3 regions of the Paenibacillus enshidis genome follow, and region 3 is predicted to be linked to each of the others. Evidence: riboswitches for the same ligand, from Rfam matches in the RefSeq annotation. Region 3 holds a riboswitch; each other region holds the start of a gene.

The links. A riboswitch is a leader RNA that binds a small molecule or an ion and turns the genes downstream of it on or off. The one in region 3 is predicted to bind cobalamin.
Region 1: it holds a riboswitch for cobalamin, as region 3 does, so the genes downstream of both, nikB (nickel ABC transporter permease) here and ACE41H_RS05620 ((2Fe-2S) ferredoxin domain-containing protein) in region 3, are expected to answer to the same signal.
Region 2: it holds a riboswitch for cobalamin, as region 3 does, so the genes downstream of both, ACE41H_RS09080 (ABC transporter substrate-binding protein) here and ACE41H_RS05620 ((2Fe-2S) ferredoxin domain-containing protein) in region 3, are expected to answer to the same signal.

Annotation. Positions count from the first base shown of each region.
Region 1 covers NZ_JBHHMI010000041.1:10,843-17,399, forward strand. Annotated here, with positions in the region: gene ACE41H_RS23985 (ABC transporter permease) at 1-839, opposite strand, end outside; gene ACE41H_RS23990 (AraC family transcriptional regulator) at 1,174-2,076, opposite strand; gene brfA (ribosome rescue factor BrfA) at 2,144-2,359, opposite strand; cobalamin riboswitch at 2,560-2,752, shown strand; gene nikB (nickel ABC transporter permease) at 2,927-3,865, shown strand; gene nikC (nickel transporter permease) at 3,866-4,708, shown strand; gene ACE41H_RS24010 (ABC transporter substrate-binding protein) at 4,725-6,350, shown strand; gene ACE41H_RS24015 (ABC transporter ATP-binding protein) at 6,347-6,557, shown strand, end outside.
Region 2 covers NZ_JBHHMI010000006.1:65,406-71,962, reverse strand. Annotated here, with positions in the region: gene cobD (threonine-phosphate decarboxylase CobD) at 1-950, shown strand, start outside; gene cbiB (adenosylcobinamide-phosphate synthase CbiB) at 940-1,911, shown strand; gene ACE41H_RS09085 (histidine phosphatase family protein) at 1,941-2,585, shown strand; cobalamin riboswitch at 2,753-2,972, shown strand; gene ACE41H_RS09080 (ABC transporter substrate-binding protein) at 3,158-4,126, shown strand; gene ACE41H_RS09075 (FecCD family ABC transporter permease) at 4,123-5,169, shown strand; gene ACE41H_RS09070 (ABC transporter ATP-binding protein) at 5,169-5,957, shown strand; gene cobT (nicotinate-nucleotide--dimethylbenzimidazole phosphoribosyltransferase) at 6,010-6,557, shown strand, end outside.
Region 3 covers NZ_JBHHMI010000003.1:257,964-264,520, forward strand. Annotated here, with positions in the region: gene ACE41H_RS05600 ((Fe-S)-binding protein) at 78-815, shown strand; gene ACE41H_RS05605 (LutB/LldF family L-lactate oxidation iron-sulfur protein) at 802-2,316, shown strand; gene ACE41H_RS05610 (LutC/YkgG family protein) at 2,309-3,040, shown strand; gene ACE41H_RS05615 (hypothetical protein) at 3,855-4,277, shown strand; cobalamin riboswitch at 4,307-4,493, shown strand; gene ACE41H_RS05620 ((2Fe-2S) ferredoxin domain-containing protein) at 4,672-5,031, shown strand; gene ACE41H_RS05625 (MFS transporter) at 5,252-6,490, shown strand.

The DNA of each region.
Region 1 (6,557 bases), on a different contig from region 3:
CGAGCAGCATAGTTGGCGGCTGCCAACAGGCCGACACTGATCAGCGCCTTGAATAATCCGACAGCAGTGGCATACGAATAACGCGAATTCTGTATCCCCACCCGATACACGTAGGTATCGATAACATCCCCTACATCCCGCAGCACCGGATTTGCGCCAAGCAGCAGGATGTCGTCAAAGCCTGCATTCAGCAGATTGCCGATGGCGAGAATCATAAATACGATAATGACCGGCATAATGGAGGGAATCGTAATCGAAAAGATTTGCCGCAGACGGCTTGCCCCATCCATCGCTGCGGCTTCATACAGCTGCGGATTAACACCCGCAATGGCCGCCAGATAGACGATGGAGGCGAAGCCGATCTCCTTCCAGACTCCGGTGGTCACCAGGATGGTCCAGAAGTATTCGGGCAACGACAGGAAATTGATGGGTGCTTCGATCAGGTTCAATTTCATCAGCGCAATGTTGAGGCTGCCGTTATCTGTAGACAGCAAGGATACGACAAAGCCGGAAACGATGACCCAGGACAGAAAATGAGGAAGATAGCTGATCGTCTGAATCGTCCTTTTGAATACCCGGCTGCGAATCTCGTTCAGCATCAACGCGAGAATAATGGGCGCAGGGAAGCCGACCAGCAGCTTCAGCAGGCTGATGACAACGGTGTTCCTTATGATCTTCCAAAACTCGGGTGCATGGAAGAACATTTCGAAATGCTTGAAGCCTACCCACGGACTTGCCAGAAAGCCTTTGAACATGTTGTAATCCTGAAAGGCCATTAGCACCCCGTACATCGGGACGTAGCTGAACACGATAATGAAAAGCAGCGCAGGCACAACCATCAGCTGAATTTCCCACTGCCGGGCAAATCTGACCAACCGTCCCGGCTTTCGATAGGCTTCGCTGTTCGGGTTGGCCGCCAATTGCCGCTCCGTACGAACGCCACTCTGCAGAAACGCCCCCCCCTTTTAACAGGAACTCTGCGGTTTCTGTTTGTTAGAACCGCGTCAGGCAACCTGTCTTTTCTTCTTATTTTACAGGGCGAAAACAATACATTTCTTCTGTTAAACGTCTGTAAAGTTACGTTATCTTACTGGTTTTTTAATTATATTGGCCCGATGAGGGGGAACTCTATCTTCCAGTGTCAACTGTGAGTGATATTTTATTAGAAAATGGCTATTTTTGAAGCGTGGGGGTATGATGCTGACGCATTCTGGCATGTTTCGGGGATTGGCCGATGTGCTTTTTGAACAAATGATTGAAATTGGACAGGCTGCGAAAGCCGCATTCCATGGCGACATCCATGATCTTCATCTGCGTCTGCTCCAGCAGCATCAGCGCATGCTCCAATCGGAGCTGAATCAGGTATTCCAGGGGGGAAGTGCCGACAGCCCGGCGGAAAATATCGCTGAACCTGGACGGACTGAGGTAAACAATGGCAGCAAGCTCCTCCAGGGTCCAGGGGTGGGAAAGCTTTTCTTCCATGGCGTGGATGACTTGACGCATTTTTTCAAGCTGAAGTGAGCTGACGTTGGCACTGCTGCACTGTCTGGCGTCTTCCAGACGGAAATAACGGTTCACACAGGAAAGAAAGCGCAGCAAGTGGGAATACACCAGGGAAATATACGATGGACGGGCTTGCTCATGCTCCTGCTGCATCTCCAGCAAAAGCGTACGCAGCTCCCCGATATGCGGCGAAGTGCGGTCAAGCAGGTTGGTGAAATGGCTGCCCATATCCTTGTATGGGGACAGAATCTCCGGATCATAACGCAGGCTGCTGACAAACCAGGACATATCGAACTCAATGACCATGATGACAAGATCCTTCACTTCATACGCGCAGTGCAGATCATTGGAGTTGATCAGCAGAATGTCTCCCTGCCGGAATTCAAATCTTTTGCCATTAATGATGTAGTACCCGGAGCCGGACTTAATATAATTGATCTCCAGCACATCATGCCAGTGCAGCTTCTGGTAAGGGGAGCTGACGCCGATGGTGTCTGCAATGTAAATCGGGTATTTTTTGTCCAGGTTCACTTTCTCTCTGGGAATGATCTCTCCGGTGCGGGCTAATGTCATGACGGCTCACTCCTGTACGGTAAGGATTATACATAGGATACCATCTTTCCGCCCTGCTGTAGCAGAGTTACGCCAAAATTTCCTCAAAACGAAAAAAAGCGCCATCGTCTCCGATCCGCTTTTTATGCTTTAATTTATGCAGTTTTTCCAGCCTGGTGGTGGTGGTTCGTACATGCTGCGACAGAGCGCCGTACTGATCGTTCGTTTTCCGGTTGTCCGCAAAGCTGCGTTTTCCCGCACGCTCTGCCTGGGATATGGCTTTTTGGGTTTTGGTACGAGCCATGATGATTCACTCCTTAGAAGGTATAAGCTTACACATATACTATACGCAGTCATAGAGATTCATGCAACGTAAAAAGCCCGATGGAACAGCGCAGTCTTGAACTTGGCCAGCTGCAAAGTAAAAGAAGCAGAAAAGCTTTGCCCATTTCAAGCACGCCCGTTATACTGAAATGAGGCTGCTTTACACTTGTAAAACATATCAACTGCATACATGGAACTGGGTGCTCCATCTACAAGGATGGCTGCTTAAAAGGGAAGTCCGGTGCAATACCGGCGCGGTCCCGCCACTGTAACAGAGGAGTCGCAGCAAGTGCCACCGGGTCATAACCCGGGAAGGCCGCTGCAAGGATGATGATTCTGGAGCCAGGAGACCTGCCCGTTCAACAACACAGCAATGCCTACGGAAGATAGGAAGGTGTTACAGGAGTCCGATTTTCATTGAAAATCTGTCTATTTGGAGCGACTTTTTTCCGTTTCGGTGCGGGAAAAGCCGCTTTTTTGCTTGTGTATTTTCAAAATGCTGCTATGCAACAGTATTTACTACCCTCAGGAGAGGACGGCGAATGGCGTGAGCCGATATATTGTCCATAGATTGCTTCAACTGGCCGCCGTGCTGCTGGGCATTTCGTTCCTGACCTTCCTGCTCACCTACCTGTCGCCGGGTGATCCTGCACGATTGATGCTGATGTCTACCGGAGTTACTCCCTCAGAGGAACTGGTTGCACAGGTGCGGACGGAGCTGGGGCTGGACGAGCCTTTCCTTGTTCGGTATGGCTCATGGGTCCTGCATGCGCTGACCGGTGATTTTGGCATGTCCTATAAATACGGATATCCGGTGACAGAGATCCTGCTGTCCAGAATGCCTGCTACGCTGGAGCTTGCCGGTGCCGCTCTGCTGCTGGTGGTGCTGATCTCCTTTCCACTGGGGATGACAGCTGCTATGCAACCGAATCGTGCAAAGGATTATTTCATCCGTGTGTTTTCCTTTGCAGGGCTGTCTATGCCAAGCTTCTGGCTGGGGCTGTTACTAATGCTGATTTTCGCAGTTAAGCTGCAGCTGCTGCCGGTCATGGGACGTTCAGGAGTCCGCAGCCTGATCCTCCCGGCCTGCACGCTGGCTGTGCCGTTGATTGCGCAGTATAGCAGGCAGATTCGCACGGTGCTGCTGGAGGAAATGTCCCAGGATTATGTGATCGGGGCCAAGGCGCGCGGTGTACGGGAGGGCACGATCATGCTGCGGTATGTTCTGCCAAATGCGCTGCTGCCGTTAATGACTTTGCTCGGGATGTCTGCAGGCGCTTTACTTGGCGGCGCAGCGATCATAGAGAGTGTGTTCGGCTGGCCGGGTGTGGGCCAATTGGCGCTGGAGGCGATCATCGCACGCGACTATCCGCTGATTCAGGGCTATGTCATCTGGATGGCCGTCATCTATGTATCTATTAATTTGGTCGTGGATGTATGGACACATATCCGGGACCCACGGCTCAGACTTGGAGAGGACGTATAAATGAGAATGCTGATACAGCAACTGGCACAGTTATGGATACAGCAGCGGCTATTCTCCATCTGGTTAGGACTGGCCGGACTATGGCTGGTGCTGGCCATATTTGCACCTTTACTGGCTCCCCATGATCCCTTTGCAACGGACTTCACGAAGGTGCTGCAGCCTCCGGACAGGCAGTACCCCTTGGGAACGGATCAACTGGGACGCTGTGTGCTGTCACGGGTGCTGTACGGGGCAAAGACCTCGCTGCTCATGACCTTCATTTTGGTTGCGGTTGTGGCTGCGATTGGCGTGACGATTGGTGTTCTGGCAGGTTATGCGGGCAAATGGGTGGATAGCGTGCTTATGCGGCTCGCGGACACACTGATGGCGTTTCCGGGTATTATTTTTGCCATTGCGGTTGCGGGCATGCTTGGTCCCGGCCTGATTCATACCGTAGTGGCACTCTCTGTCGTGTGGTGGGCCAAATATGCCCGCATGGTGCGCAGTCTGGTCATTCAGCATAAGCAGAAGGAATACATCACTGCCGCTGCGCTCGGCGGGGCACGGCCTGTCCGTATTCTGGCGCGCTATATTCTGCCCAATGTGCTGCCACCGCTAATCGTCATGGCGATGATGGATATCGGCGGCATGTTATTGTCCATCTCTGGCTTGTCCTTTCTCGGACTTGGCGCACAGCCGCCGGAGCCGGAGTGGGGAGCACTGTTGAACGAAGGACGAAGATATATGCAGACCGCACCCTGGCTGCTGATTTATCCGGGTCTTGCTATTTTTGGCACGGTCATGATCTTTAATCTGCTGGGGGACAGCCTGCGTGACGTGCTTGATCCCAGACATAAGCGCTAGCATGAGGAGAGATATAATGAAGAGGCGGGACAAAGCTTTTTACACGAATCGATTTGGAAGTATGTCTGTATGGGTGTTGATGGTGCTGCTGCTGTCTGCATGTGGAGGGGGAACGGCGGGCAATTCCGGCTCTGGCGGTGCAGAGAGTACACAAGCTGCCGGAGCTGCGGGGTCTGCGGCAACAGGAAATGAAGCAACTGCAGGCACGCACCTGAATGTGGCATTGTTCTGGCTGGGGACAAATCTTGATCCGGCAGAGGAATGGAACGGCTGGACGCTGACGCGCGCGGCCATCGGTGAGACGCTCATCCAGTTCGATGAGAAGATGCAGATGGTTCCCAAGCTCGCAGATCGCTGGGAGCGTCAGGATGATAAGACCTGGCTATTCCATATCCGTGAAGGGGTGACCTTCCATAACGGAAAGCCGGTGACAGCGGAGGCGGTGCAGAAATCGCTCGAACGCTCTCTTTCTCTGAACCCGCGCGGCAAGTCCACGCTCCCGATCGCTTCGATGAGTTCCGAAGGCCAGAACCTGACGATCCGCACCAGCGAACCTTACGCATCCTTGCCAGGCAACATTGCTGAGCCTTTGTTTGTCATCGTGGATACCACTGCGGATACGTCTGCTTTTGCCCAAAAGCCGATTGCCACTGGCCCATATATGGTTACTTCCTATACACCGGAGCAGAAGATTGAGACGAAGCGATATGAAGGCTATTGGGGCGGTGCAGCCGAGGTGCAGAGCATTACGTTCAAATACATAGCCGACGATAATACCAGAGCGATGGCCCTGCAATCCGGGGAGATTGATGTAGCCAGCAATGTAGGCCGCAGCCAACTGCCTCTGTTCCAGGACAGCTCCCGTTACAGGATTGATGAGATTCCGGGTCTGCGTACCCAATTTGTCTGGTTCAACTACAAGAATCCGGCATTGAGCGATATCACAGTCCGCAAAGCAATCTCCTACGGCATTGACCGGGAAATGTATGCGGGTACCCTTGTGGGCGGGAAGGCAGCCAAAGGACCGTTCACTTCGGCGCTGCCTTTTGGCTATGACCAGATTACAGGATATACCTATGATCCTGAGCAGGCTAAAAAGCTGCTGAGCCAAGCAGGCTATGAGGATCGTGATGGTGACGGTATCCGGGAAAAGGATGGGCGGAAGCTCTCCCTCCGGCTGATTCTGAATGCCTCATATGAGTCCGATTCCATCGTCGCGGAGGCGATGCAATCCCAACTGAAAGAGCTTGGTGTTGGCCTGGAGCTGACCTCTTATGAGGATTTGACGGATGCGCAGAAGAGCGGCAATTTCGATCTGGCGCTGACCAGCATCAATACAGGGATTACCGGAGACCCGCAGTATATTCTGGACTTTTACTTCAAGACCGGTGCGGAGTGGAATATCGGAGGCTACAGCAACCCTGAGCTGGACAAATTAATCAACAGCCTGTCCTCGGAATTCGAGACTGAGCAGCGATACGAGATTGCCGCCAAGGCGCAGCAAATGATTCTGGATGACGCGCCTTACCTGTTCGTGACCTACACGCCAATCAACATTGTGAGCAAAAGCTTGGTTACAGGGGCTGCGATGTATCCGATTGATTTCTATTTGCTGGATCGCAATATTCGGTGGCAGCAATGATGAGAGCGTCCGCTGACAGCATCCGTGATCAGGCTGAGGCAGCGGATGCACTGCTGCGTGTGGACCATCTGAGTGTCAGCTATTCCGCCAATGAGCGGCCTGCCTTGCACGACGTGAATCTATCCGTGAAGCCCGGTGAGGTTGTTGCTCTTGTCGGCGAGAGCGGCAGCGGCAAATCTACCCTGCTGCGGGCCATGATCGGCCTGC
Region 2 (6,557 bases), on a different contig from region 3:
CGGTTATCCGTTATCCGGACCCGGGTCACCGGACGCTGAAGAGTCTGCTGTCCCGCAGCTTGCAGCTCGCGCCGGAATGGATCGGCATCGGCAATGGGGCAGCGGAATGCATGGCGCTTGTGCTGCTGGCTCTCGCTCCGGCGAGAGTGGGCATCGTGGAGCCGTGCTTCTCGGAATATGCGGAGCTTGCGGCCAAATTCGGGGCTGAGGTCAGCAGGGTGTATGGCAGGGCCTCGCAGCAGTGGAGAGCGGACAAGGCGGAGATGGTCGGTCTGATGGAAGAAGTGGACGTACTCTTCCTTGGCCAGCCGAATAACCCCAATGGGGTACAGTATGGTCAGGAAGAACTGGATGCCCTGGCTGCTGCATCGGCAAGGACGGGCACGGTGCTTGTAGTGGACGAAGCATTTACGGATTTTATACCCGTGGAAAGCAGGGTGTCCTTGCTGCAAAGTCTGGAACGGTATCCGAACGTGATTTTGATCCGTTCCATGACGAAGTTTTACGCGATTCCGGGGCTGCGGCTCGGTTATACCGTGGCTCATCCGGGCATGATCCGCCGTTTGACCGCCAAGCAGGTGACCTGGAGTGTCAACGGACTGGCGTTGCTGGCTGGAGAAGCTTGTCTGCATGCCGGCGCCGATTATGAGGAACGGACGCTGGAACTCGTTCAAACTGAGCGGGCGAGGCTGCTGGCAGGGCTGGCGGAACTGGGCTGTGCGGTAATTCCGGGCGAGGCCAACTATTTGCTGGTGCGCGCGCCGGGGATGTGGAGGGCGGTCGAACTGCAGGAAGCGCTGGGACGGCGCGGCATTCTCATCCGCAGCTGTGCCATGTACCCAGGGCTGTCGGAAAACCATTTCCGGGTCGCCGTCAAAGAACGGAAGGATAATCTGCTGCTGCTGGACACCCTGGGGCGTGTGCTGGAGGAGGAGCGGCGTGACAGGTAGCCTGATCATTGTGGCGGCATACATCGTGGACCGGATGATCGGTGATCCGCGCTGGATTCCCCATCCTGTGATCGGCATGGGCAAGCTGATCACCTTCGTGGAGAGCATCATACGCGGCTACGCCCGCAGCACGAAGGCCTTGCGCTGGGCGGGTATGCTGCTTCCCCTGACCATCGTGGGGGCAGCGTATCTGCTGACCTGGCTTGTCGTATTTTTGCTTGGAAGAATCCATCCCTGGTTGGCTATTGGCGCGGAGGTGCTGCTCATTGCAACGACCATCGCCTCCAAAGGGCTGAAGGATGCGGGCATGGCGGTGTACAGGGAGCTGTGCTCCGGTGATCTGCCTGCAGCCCGCGCGGCGCTCGGCATGATCGTGGGACGGGATACGCAGGAGCTGGATGAGCCGGAAATTGTGCGTGGTACGGTGGAAACAATTGCCGAAAATATCGTTGACGCGATTATTTCACCGTTGTTTTATGCGCTGATCGGCGGTGCGCCCCTGGCTATGGCCTACCGTGCGGTCAATACACTTGATTCTATGGTCGGCTATAAAAATGAGAAGTACCTCCATTTGGGCTGGGCGTCGGCAAGGCTTGACGATGCGGCCAATTACATTCCCGCCCGGCTTACGGCAGTGCTGCTTGTCGTCGCGGCGTGGCTGAAGAGGCTGGAGTCGCTTCGCAGCTGGCGGACGATACGGCGCGATGCGCGGCTCCATCCAAGCCCCAACAGCGGATTTCCGGAAGCGGCGGTCGCGGGCGCGCTTGGCGTCAGACTGGGCGGGTACAATGTATACCATGGGGTACGCTCCTTCAGAGCCTATATGGGAGACCCGCTCCGACCGCTGGAAGCGGAGGATATCAGGCGGACAACTGCGCTGATGTTCCTTTCTTCCTCGTTGTTCGTGCTGCTCTGTGTGGCAGCCGGGGAGATAGGCTGGATGGTTACGCCGCCGCAATGAAGAGCCTGATTCCGGGGGAGGTATATAAAATGAGCAGCAGTACATTCTGTGAGTTGGATTTAATCCTTGTCCGGCACGGGACAACGCAGTGGAATCGCGAAAGACGTTATGTGGGACATGCCGATCCGGGATTGCTTCCTGATGCGGAAGGTGAATTGGGGGCGCTTGGGCAGCGGCTGCGCGGGATGTGTTTTGCCAAAGTGTACAGCAGCGACCTTCGCCGCTGTACAGAGACGCTGAGGCTTGCCGCGCCCCAGCTTGCGGCTGAGGCTGCTCTGGACGAGAGGCTGCGTGAGCTGGACTTCGGGGCATGGGACGGCGAAACCTACGAATCGCTTAAAGATATGCAGCTGTACAGGTCCTGGCTGGACAATCCGCGTTGTGTCACTCCGCCCGGCGGCGAGAGTCTGGAGCATTTTGAAGACAGGCTTAACGGCTTTTTGAACGATCTGGTGAAGGATGTTTTGCAGGGGGAAGAAAGCGATACAGCTGTAATTCCTGCCGTACTTGCAGTCACCCATGGCGGCGTGATCCGCCAACTGGCCGCGCGGACCGTGCCTGGTCTTGACTTCTGGTCCATTCAGCTGCCGCCCGCTGGCATGGCGGGGCTGCGTCTAAGATATGAGGATGGGCACATTACAGGAAGCTGGCTGAGTAGCATCATATCTACCTAACCCCGACTTGGCGCCTGCCTAACCCGGGTCTGGCCTGCATTCGTTCACAAATTTGTAAAGCCCGCCCCGGCGGGTTTTCCTTGATTTTGACGGCAGACTTGCTGGTTGTTCGGGTTGTACAGACGTCTTTTTTCACCTATAATCACTTTGAAAAGTATGGCCTGATTGAAATTGACAGCAGACTAGGTCAGAGCGGCGCAGAAGACTGCGAATTCCGCCGTTCTGTTAAAAGGGAAGCCGGTGCAATTCCGGCACGGTCCCGCCACTGTGAAACGGGTATGGACGGCGATACGCCACTGCCGCAGGAAATACCGTGGCGGGAAGGCGCCGGTCTTGAGCAATTCAATTCCCGTAAGTCAGGAGACCTGCCTGGTCCGTTTAGACCGTCGCTCCTTCGCGGAAAGGATGGCGGGTTCGCGGCAATGAATCCGCGCGGCACGGCACTTGCCTGCTGCGGATATCGGCTGACGCAGAGCCCGGTCCTCTCATGAGGGCCGGGTTTTCTTTTGCACAGCCGGACTATACAGAAGAAAAGGGGAGTAAGCATTGTGACCAGATCAATAAAGAGTTGGATGACCGTGCTGCTGGCGCTGATGCTGATTGCAGCGCTGGCTGCATGTGGCAATACAGGGGCAGGCAATGAGGCTGCAGGCGGCAGCGGAGCTTCTTCGCAGCAAACAGCGCCGGCGGAAGAAGCGGGAGCTACCGTTTATCCGCTGACCGTTAAGGATGCGACCGGACAGGAGTTTACTTTTGAGAAGGCCCCGGAAAAGGTGATTTCCGTATCCCCGGCCGAGACGGAGGCGCTGTTCGCTCTTGGTTTGGACAAGGAAATCGTCGGTGTATCGGATTATGATGATTACCCGGAAGCGGCCAAATCCAAGCCGAAGATGGGCGGCATTACAAAGCCGAATGAAGAGGCCATTATCGCTGCCCAGCCTGACATAGTTTTTACAGGCATATCGATGAGCGAAGAGGCCGTCAACAAACTGCGCGACCTGGGCATTACCATCTTCAAGACCGATCCGAAGACGGTAGAGGACGTTATGAACAATATCACCCTGTATGGCAAAGTAATGGACCGCCAGCAGGAGGCCAAGGCTGTAACTGATAAAATGAAGGCCGATATCGCTGAGGTGCAGGAGGGAGTTAAAAATATCGGCGAGGACCAGAGACTGCGGGTGTATGTTGAATTTTCGCCAGGCTGGACGGTTGGCAAGGGAGAATTTATGGACGAGCTGATTAGCCTGGCAGGCGGGGTGAACATCGCTTCCGACACGGAAGGCTGGAACCAGATCAGCGAAGAAAAGGTCATCGCGGCTAACCCGGATGTCATCCTGTATAGCAAAAGTGTGGTGGATGAGAATGGGAAGACACTGGAGCAGATCATCAAAGGGCGTGGCGGCTGGAGCCACATCAACGCAATCCGCAATAACCGTGTGTTCGGTCTGGACGATAACCTGCTCAGCCGTCCGGGACCACGTGTGACGGAAGGGCTCAAGGAAGTGGCCAAGGCCATCTATCCGGAAATCTTTAAATGAACCGCAAGCTTGTTGCGTACGGCCTGGCCGGATTCGTTCTGCTGATCCTGACCGTGCTGGTCTGCCTGGGCATCGGCTCCGTGCGGCTGCCTGTCCAGCAGATCGCTGGCATTCTGATGCACCACCTGCCGTGGGCCGGGATGTATATTACGCCGTTCTGGGATGCTCCGGCCGAGCAAATTATTGTTAACGTGCGCCTGCCGCGCGTTCTGCTCGGCATGCTGACTGGTGCGGCGCTTGCGCTTGCAGGCGCGGCCTTCCAGGGCGTACTGCGCAACCCGCTGGCCGATCCCTTTACCCTTGGGGTATCGTCGGGCGCGTCGGTCGGAGCGGCATTTTTGATTTACTGGGGACTTCAGTATTCGTTTTTCGGCCTCTGGACCCTGCCGATGGTGGCCTTCACTACAGGAATTCTTACTTTATATTTTGTGATCCTGCTGGCAGGGGAAAAAAGAAAAATTCCCACTCAAAGCCTGATCCTGTCCGGTGTGGTCATGCAGTCCTTTCTGGGGGCGGTCGTCTCTTTGCTGACGGCCATGTCCAAGGAGACCGTCAATGAAATCCTGTATTGGACGATGGGAAGCCTCAGCCTGAAGGGCTGGGCATATCCGAGCATTATTCTTCCTTACGTCATGCTCGGGCTGGTGTTCCTGTGCAGTAAAGCCCGTGTACTGAACATGTTGGCCTTGGGAGAAAGGCAGGCAGCGTATATGGGCGTAAATGTGAACAGGACGAAGCTGTGGGTGCTGATTGCGGCGACTTTTCTGACGGCGGCGTCGGTATCCGTCTGCGGGGTGATCGGCTTTGTGGGGCTCGTTGTGCCGCATATGATCCGCCTGCTGACCGGACCGGACTACCGGCTGATCATTCCGCTGTCCGCGCTGGGAGGCGCTATCTTTATGGTATGGGCGGATACGGCCGCACGCACGCTGCTGGCACCGACAGAAATTCCGCTCGGGGTCGTTACGGCATTTGTGGGAGCTCCGTTCTTCGCTTACCTGCTGCAGCGCAACAAGAAGCAGCGGAAAGGAGAACTGTCGTGATGAGCACACAGTTCAGGGCAGCCAGCGTGTCGGGGGTGCATAAAACCTTTGGCCGGGTGCAGGCGTTATCCGATATCAACTGGGGCACAGCCTCCGGAGAGTGGTGGGGGATCGTCGGCCCGAACGGGAGCGGCAAATCGACCCTGATCCGGCTGCTGTCCGGGGTGGACAAGCCTGATGCTGGAATCGTTCACATTCAAGGCCGGGACGCGGCCGCCTACAGACGTAAGGAGCTCTCGCGTATCGTGGCCGTGCTGCAGCAGGAGGGAGTGCCTCCGGTCGGGTATACGGTCAGGGATGTCGTGGAAATGGGCAGATACCCTCATCTGGATTGGGCCGGGAAGGATGCCGACGCGGATATCGTTGAACGCGTGCTGGATCAGCTCGGGCTTGCGCCTTTGGCCGAACGGAAACTGGACGAGCTGAGCGGAGGCCAGCGGCAGCGGGTGGCGCTCGCCAAGGTGATGGCCCAGGACCCGCAGATTCTGCTGCTGGATGAACCTACGACCTATCTCGATCTTCATTATCAGCTCCAGTTCATGGAGATGCTGGCCGAATGGCGGGCGAAGGCGGGCATTACCATCATTGCCGTCCTGCATGATCTGAATCTGGCGGCTCAATTTTGTGATTCTTTGCTGGTGCTGAAAAACGGCCGTATCGAGGGAGCGGGAACGGCTGCGGAAATGCTCACAGAGGACAATATCCGTCGCTGGTTCGGCGTGGACAGCCATGTCATGCCCCACCCCGACAGCGCGGTTCCGCAGCTCATGCTGAAACGAAGGGAATAGGGACCCAGAGACGACTCTGTTCTTAAATACATTAAGGTTAGGAAGTGGAAGGATGAATGAAGCTCTGAAGCGGCTTGTCCAAAGCATAGCTTTGCCTGATGAGGAAGCCAAGCGGCTGGCCGCAGCGCATTTGGACCAATTGACAAAACCGCCGGGCAGCCTCGGGAAGCTGGAAAGCCTGGTTATTCGGACAGCCGGCATCACCGGCCAGCCAAAGCCGGATTTGGCCCGGAAGGCTGTGGTAGTTATGGCTGCGGACCACGGGGTATGTGAGGAAGGCGTCAGCGCCTATCCTGCCGAGGTGACCCCCCAGATGCTGCTGAATATGCTGGCAGGCGGTGCCGCCGTCAATGTGTTCTCCCGGCAGGCGGGAGCTGAGGTGGTCTGTGTCGATATGGGCGTAAATGCGGATATCAGCCATCCGGCCCTGCTGAACCGCAAGCTTAGAAAAGGTACGGCCAACATGGCCAAGGGTCCGGCTATGACGCGTGAGGAGGCGGAGCAGGCGATTCTGGCGGGAGCGGCTGTGGCTGAAGAGGCCTGCGAGCGGGGGATACAGCTTTTCGTCACCGGTGAGCTGGGCATCGGAAATACGACGGC
Region 3 (6,557 bases):
TCTGAGCCAAGCCCGGAACGGTCCGGGTTTGGCTTTTTCTCCATTTCGGGACGTTTACACAAAAGAGGTGTGATCATATGAAGGTTTCGTTATTTATCACTTGTTTGAGTGATGCCATATACCCGCAGGTCGGGGAAGCGATGGTGCGGCTGCTGGCAAGGTACGGGATTCGGCTGGAGTTCCCCAGGGTGCAGACATGCTGCGGACAGCCCTCTTACAACAGCGGGTACTGGGAGGAGACGCGCACAGCCGCCAAAACATTGCTGGAAGCGTTTGATGACAGCGATTTCGTCGTCTCCCCTTCAGGGTCATGCACCTACATGATTCATCACTATCCGGAGCTGTTCAAGGATGAGCCATACTGGTTGGAGAAGGCGCAGCGTCTGGAAGAAAAAACGTATGAGTTTACGCAGTTTCTCGTGCAAGTCCTGGGGGTGACGGATATGGGGGCGGTTTTTCCTCATAAAGTGACTTATCATCCGTCCTGCCACGGCAGCCGCCTGCTTGGTGTCAGAGATGAGCCAATGCAGCTGCTGGGCAGCGTGCAGGGACTTGAATTGGTACCGCTTCCTTTTGCGGAGGACTGCTGCGGTTTCGGTGGCACATTCGCTGTGAAAATGCCCGATATTTCGGGGGCAATGGTCACGGAGAAGGCGGATCATATTCTGGAGACGGAAGCCTCCGTGCTGGTCGGACTGGATATGGCCTGTCTGATGAATATTGCCGGTAATTTACGCTACCGGAGCGAGCCTGTCCGGGTCATGCATCTGGCAGAACTGCTTTATGAAGGAGTGATACAGCATGAGCGCACGTAATTCGATGGCCGTTGACGTGAAGGATCGGGCCAGTCAGGCGCTGAAGGATGAATTTCTGCGCAATGCGGTGAAATTCACGACCGAACGGCTGCGTAACGGTAAAAAGATGGCTTCCGAGGAGCATGGCAACTGGGAGGAGTGGCGGGAACGGGGACGACAGATCCGGCTGCATACGATCGCCCATCTTGACTATTATCTGAACCTGTTTGTGGAAAATGCCCGCGCAAACGGGGTGCATATTCATTTTGCCGATACGGCGGCCGATGCGGTGAAGATATCCTTGGACATTGCGGCATATAACGAGGCCCGCAGCGCAGTCAAATCGAAATCGATGGTGTCGGAGGAGCTGCATCTGAACGAAGCCTTTGAACAGGCAGGCATCGAAACGATCGAGACGGATCTAGGAGAGTATATCATTCAGCTTGCGGGCGAAGCGCCCTCTCATATCGTCATTCCGGCCATTCATAAGAACAGATATCAGATCGCTGAGCTGTTGTCGAAGGAAGCAGGCGAGCAGCTGGAGGCAGACACGACCGTGCTGGCGGGATTTGTGCGCAGAAAGCTGCGGGAAAAATTTCTCGCGGCAGATATCGGCATGACCGGCTGCAACTTTGCGATTGCGGAGACGGGATCGATGGTGCTGTTTGAAAATGAAGGCAATGCGCGCATGGTGTCCACTGTGCCCCGGATACAAATCACCCTCATGGGCATGGAGCGCATCATCCCCTCCTGGGCCGATCTGGAAGTGATGGCGACGCTGCTGCCGCGTTCGGCAACAGGCCAGAAGCTGACGATGTACATGTCGGGCATTACAGGCCCGCGCCGGACCGGTGATGCGGATGGTCCGGAGGAGATGCATATCATCATTGTGGATAACGGACGCTCCAACCAGCTTGGCGATCCGGAATTCCAGGAGCTGCTGAACTGCATCCGCTGCGGAGCCTGCCTCAATGCCTGTCCGGTGTACCGTCATATCGGCGGCCATGCCTATGGCGGAACCTACAGCGGGCCGATCGGTGCCGTGCTGACTCCGGCGCTGAACGGCAATGTGGCCGAATGGAACGACATTGCCAGCGCATCCAGCCTGTGCGGCGCCTGTTATGAAGCCTGTCCCGTAAAAATCCCCTTGCACGATATGCTTGTCTATCTGCGGCGGCGCAAGGTTGAGAGCGGACACGGCAACAGGCTGGAAACGATCGGTATGAAGGGTTTTGCGGCCGTAGCAGCCAACTCGAAGCGGTTCAGCGCAGCGGTGCGAATGGGTCAATTTGGGCAAAAGCCCTTCGTCCGGGACGGCGGGGGGATTACCCTGAAGCTAGGTCCGTTAAAAGGCTGGAACAACTACAGGGTTGCACCGTCCCTTGCGAAGAGAAGCTTCCGTCAGCGGTGGGAGGAGTTGGACCGCGAGGTACAAAGCTCGCTTCCGCAGCCGGACCCGGCGCTGCAAAACCGGCTGGAGGCTGTTTTACGGCAGCGGGAAAGGGGTGAGCGGCATGAATAGCAAGCATCAGGCTTGGCTGGACCGGATGGAGGGCGAATCACGCGCAAGGCAGGAGCAGTTTATGAACGGTATTGCCGCCAGACTGAAGCGGCCGCGCCTGACGGAACCACCGCCCCATCCGCTGCGGGGTGCGCCGGAGTTCTGGCAGGCGTTCGAGTGGAGCGAGCAGGAGCGGATCGACCGCTTTGCCGCCAATTTCAGCAGTGTGGGCGGACATGTAGCCAGACTGGGGACGATGAAGGAGGCAGCCGCCTTTATTGCCGATAAAGCAGCCGAAATGGGTGCAAGAGCCATTCTCAGGCAGGACCAGCCGGAGCTGGCGGCGCTTGAGCTGGAATCGGCCATTCCCGGCGCGGACATCTCTGTCTGGAACGTGGATTCTGCGGATTCCTGGAAAGCCAAAGCGGCCGCCGCGGACTTCGGTGTTGTTATGGCGGATTATGCTGTGGCTTATACCGGTTCGGTGACTGTGCTTTCTGCGCCGCACAAAGGCCGCTCCGTAAGCCTTCTTCCCACTGTGCTCATCATTCTTGTTCCGGTAGAGCGGCTGAAGACTAGGCTAGGGGAGATCCTCATGGAATTCGACCGGGCGGGGCATGAGAAGCTTCCGGCAGGCATTCACTTTATCTCAGGCCCGAGCCGGTCATCGGACATCGAGAATGACCTGACAATCGGTGTTCATGGACCGGGGATTGTCTATGCTTTGATCATTGGGGGCTCGTGATCAATATAGCCGTAAATATAAGAAAAACGTCTAGCGATGTACTTTCACAGAAGACAGACCGCGTTTAGCGGAAGGTTTTATTGCGATATTAGGAAGCTTATTCCGAGAAGTTTAAGCCTTAAGCGGAACCCACTCTCGCTTAAGGCTTTTTGCAGTTTCGATTATTTCCCAGGAAAAGCAGCAGAGCTTCTTGGTTCCCGCCTGAAGTCTGGCCGTTTTGGTTTGGGCAGAGGGCCGAAGAAGATATACTTTCATATTTCTTCTGGCTCATCCATGAACCAAGAAATGTAGGAGCATTTCTGACAAACCAATATGGTTGCATTGCGGTTTGCCCAGTCAAATCCTAAGAATGTAGCTCCTCTTGAATTTAGTTGTCGATAGTCTTTCTCGAAGGTATTGTTCCTGCAACACGGACAAAGAATCTTAGTGTTATTAATGTGAAATTCCATAAGAGTCATCCTTTCAGTTTTATGAATTTACGTACTAACCGGCCCTGAGACAGTGGTGTTAGGGGAAGTATCTTAGATAACAGAAAATGCAAGAGACCTCCACGGCGATCCGTTTTAATCTCACCAGATTATACTACGGATCAGAGGGGGCGAAATGGGGGAACGACGAAAAAACACTTTACAGTTGTCCAAAATATAACGGTTTTGGAATGTGGACAGAGAAGTGTAGTTGCAGGCGAAGGACAAAGACGAGTTAATTAAATTAAGACTTTTTATAGTAACATAAATTCTAACTCACGACAGGATGTCGTATCCTCCGCTGAATTGTGATAAATTGGAATTAAAAGGGTGTGGGTCGAGGTATTATGAAAAAGTATATCAAGTATGTTTGGATGACAGTGCTGGTATGTTTTTTAGCAAGTGGCTATTTTTATACGACGCATATTAATACGGTCATATTGTTTCGTACGGGTATAGATAGTATGGGGAGTCGTTATACACTTCCCGATGAAGACGATCAATCAATAACGATCCAATATAAAACATCTGTTTTGAATAGTGGAAAAGTTCCCGTTTATATAAAAGAGGTGCGGCCGGTTATCCGTGAAGAAGTTAAAGCGAATTTTCTTTCCGGTAATCAAATGTTTGAAGTGAGAAAATGGATTAAACCAGGACAAAGCATGGATTTTAAGGGCAATTTGGTCTTTAGTGCCCAGAAGGTCAACGGGAAAGATATTACCGAGGTTCAGAGTTTTGTCGATTTCAAAACCATATTAGGGCCTATTTAAATGCTCGTCTTTCAGTCCTGGGTCCGTTATAATGGAAGAATCTCGCAGGTGCCCTGGCTAAGGCCGGGGTTAAAAGGGAATAGGGTGAAAATCCCTAGCGGTCGCGCCGCTGTGACTGGGGAGCCTCCTTCCATACATGTCACTCAGCATGCTGGGGAAGACGGAAGGCAGGCACCGATCCGGGAGCCAGAAGACCTGCCTGCAGATTCGCATCAGCCCTTCGCGGTTAAGGAACGGTGTACATAATATGGAGATCGGGACCCATGCGTGGTCTGCGGTCTGTTCTCTTATGTACTCTTGCTCTCAGCCTTTTGCGGTCTGAGGGCTTTTTGGGTCAACATGAAGCCGGACGGGGAGGCTTATGCGAGATCACAGTGCATGGGAGAGGATATGGATGGAGCAAGTGGCAACAAAACGAAGAGTGCTCGGCCAGGTTATGATCTGCAACGGCTGCTGCTGCGGTCGTACAGAGAAGGGAAAACCAGGCATCCCGCTCGACAGGCTGAAGAGCAGATGGAAGGAAGAGAAGCTGCTCAAGAGCATCCAGCTGACAGTCACCGGCTGTCTTGGACCTTGTGATATTGCTAACGTCGTATCGATTCAGACGCCGGACGGTCCGGTATGGTTCGGCGGCATTAAAGAGGAAGACCTTTATGACGAATTGCTGGAATGGGCCATCACCTCGCGGGATCAGAACAAGCTGCTGGAGCTGCCGGCCAATCTTCTGCCTTATCGGTTTGAGCGTTTTCAGTAAAATAACAAAATAACAGTCACAATAAGCTCACCGTTTCAGGTGGGCTTGTTGTTCGTTGGAAATAAAGGCTGGGTTTAGAAAGGACTGTTGAAGGTGATGAGAATGCCGTTTCCTTAAATTTATATAAATACTCCTTAATATTATATTTCATAAGGAAAGCTGTTCATTTAAAATTTCCTTATGTCCATACATAAGCAAACGAATAAGGAGAAAGCCAAAAGTGAAGAAACGTACAGGGAAATTCAACAAAGTTTATGCCATGCAGCTTGCTACAATCTTTATAGGGTTTGTCATATTCGGTTTTTCAGAAAATATAAAAGGACCCGCTATTCCACGGATTCAGTATGACTTTTTGCTAAACGAATCACAGTTGGGCACCTTATTGTCCCTTAATGCGCTTGGCTATTTAATCGCTTGCTCCTTTACTGCTTACCTGACAAAAATATGGGGAATAAAGCGGGTAACCGTTATATCTTTTGCAGCGATGGCGGTCTCGGGTATATTCATTTTCTTTTCTCAGTATTATGTTACGTTTTCTGCATCATATTTCCTGATGTACATTGGAAACGGGATGCTGGAGATTGGGTTAGCTATTTTAGGCGCCCGTATATTTGTGAGAAACACCGGCACAATGATGAACTTAGCCCACGGCTTTTATGGCCTTAGCTCGACAGTTGCACCTCTCATTGCGACAGGTCTGATGGAGGTTAAGATTAACGGTTCTGTACTTGACTGGCGCGGCATGTACCTCATCATGCTTTTATTATCCATCATACCGATTATATTTGCATTATGTAGTACTTTTCCAGGGGATGAGATTAAACATGAGGATCGCGTCCCTCTGAAAACATTGATGCAAGACCCGGTTTTATGGCTGATGGTTGTTATTTTATCATTTGGCGTAGTTTCCGAATTGGCTGTAGGAGGCTGGCTCGTTAACTTCCTTGAAAAAGCATACGGTTGGGATACAGTTTCAGCTTCGGGAATGTTATCTGCTTTTTTCTTATGTTTTTCGCTTGCACGGCTATTGCTCGGACCGTTAACAGACAAAATTGGTTTTACTTTGTCACTGATTGTATTTGCGGGACTATCTTCCCTTTGTACTTTCATAGCCATTTTGGGGGGAGAAAGCCTGGCCTTTTTCTTCGCTGCCGCCGGTATAGGTATTGCGATGATTTATCCCACCGTTATGGCTTTTATTGCTAGAAGATATCCAAATGGCAGTGATACCGCTATAACGTTTACGGTTACGCTTATGGGAATCGGCAGTGTAATTGGCAATTACTTGATCGGTGGAGTTATTGAACTGACTAAGGTTTTTTTCGGGGCAAATTCTCAGGTGGGACTGCTTCGCGGGCTTCAGGCTGGCTACGGATTTATAGGTTTATGTGCGGCCATTTGTGCGGTTGGGGGAGTCATTCTTTATACTTACTTATTAAAGCGGAATGAAATTATATAATCAATGAAGTGTTCAATGCAAATAATGAAGGAGCTGCGGTGGCATGCTCTTTTTGCATTTTTCGCCG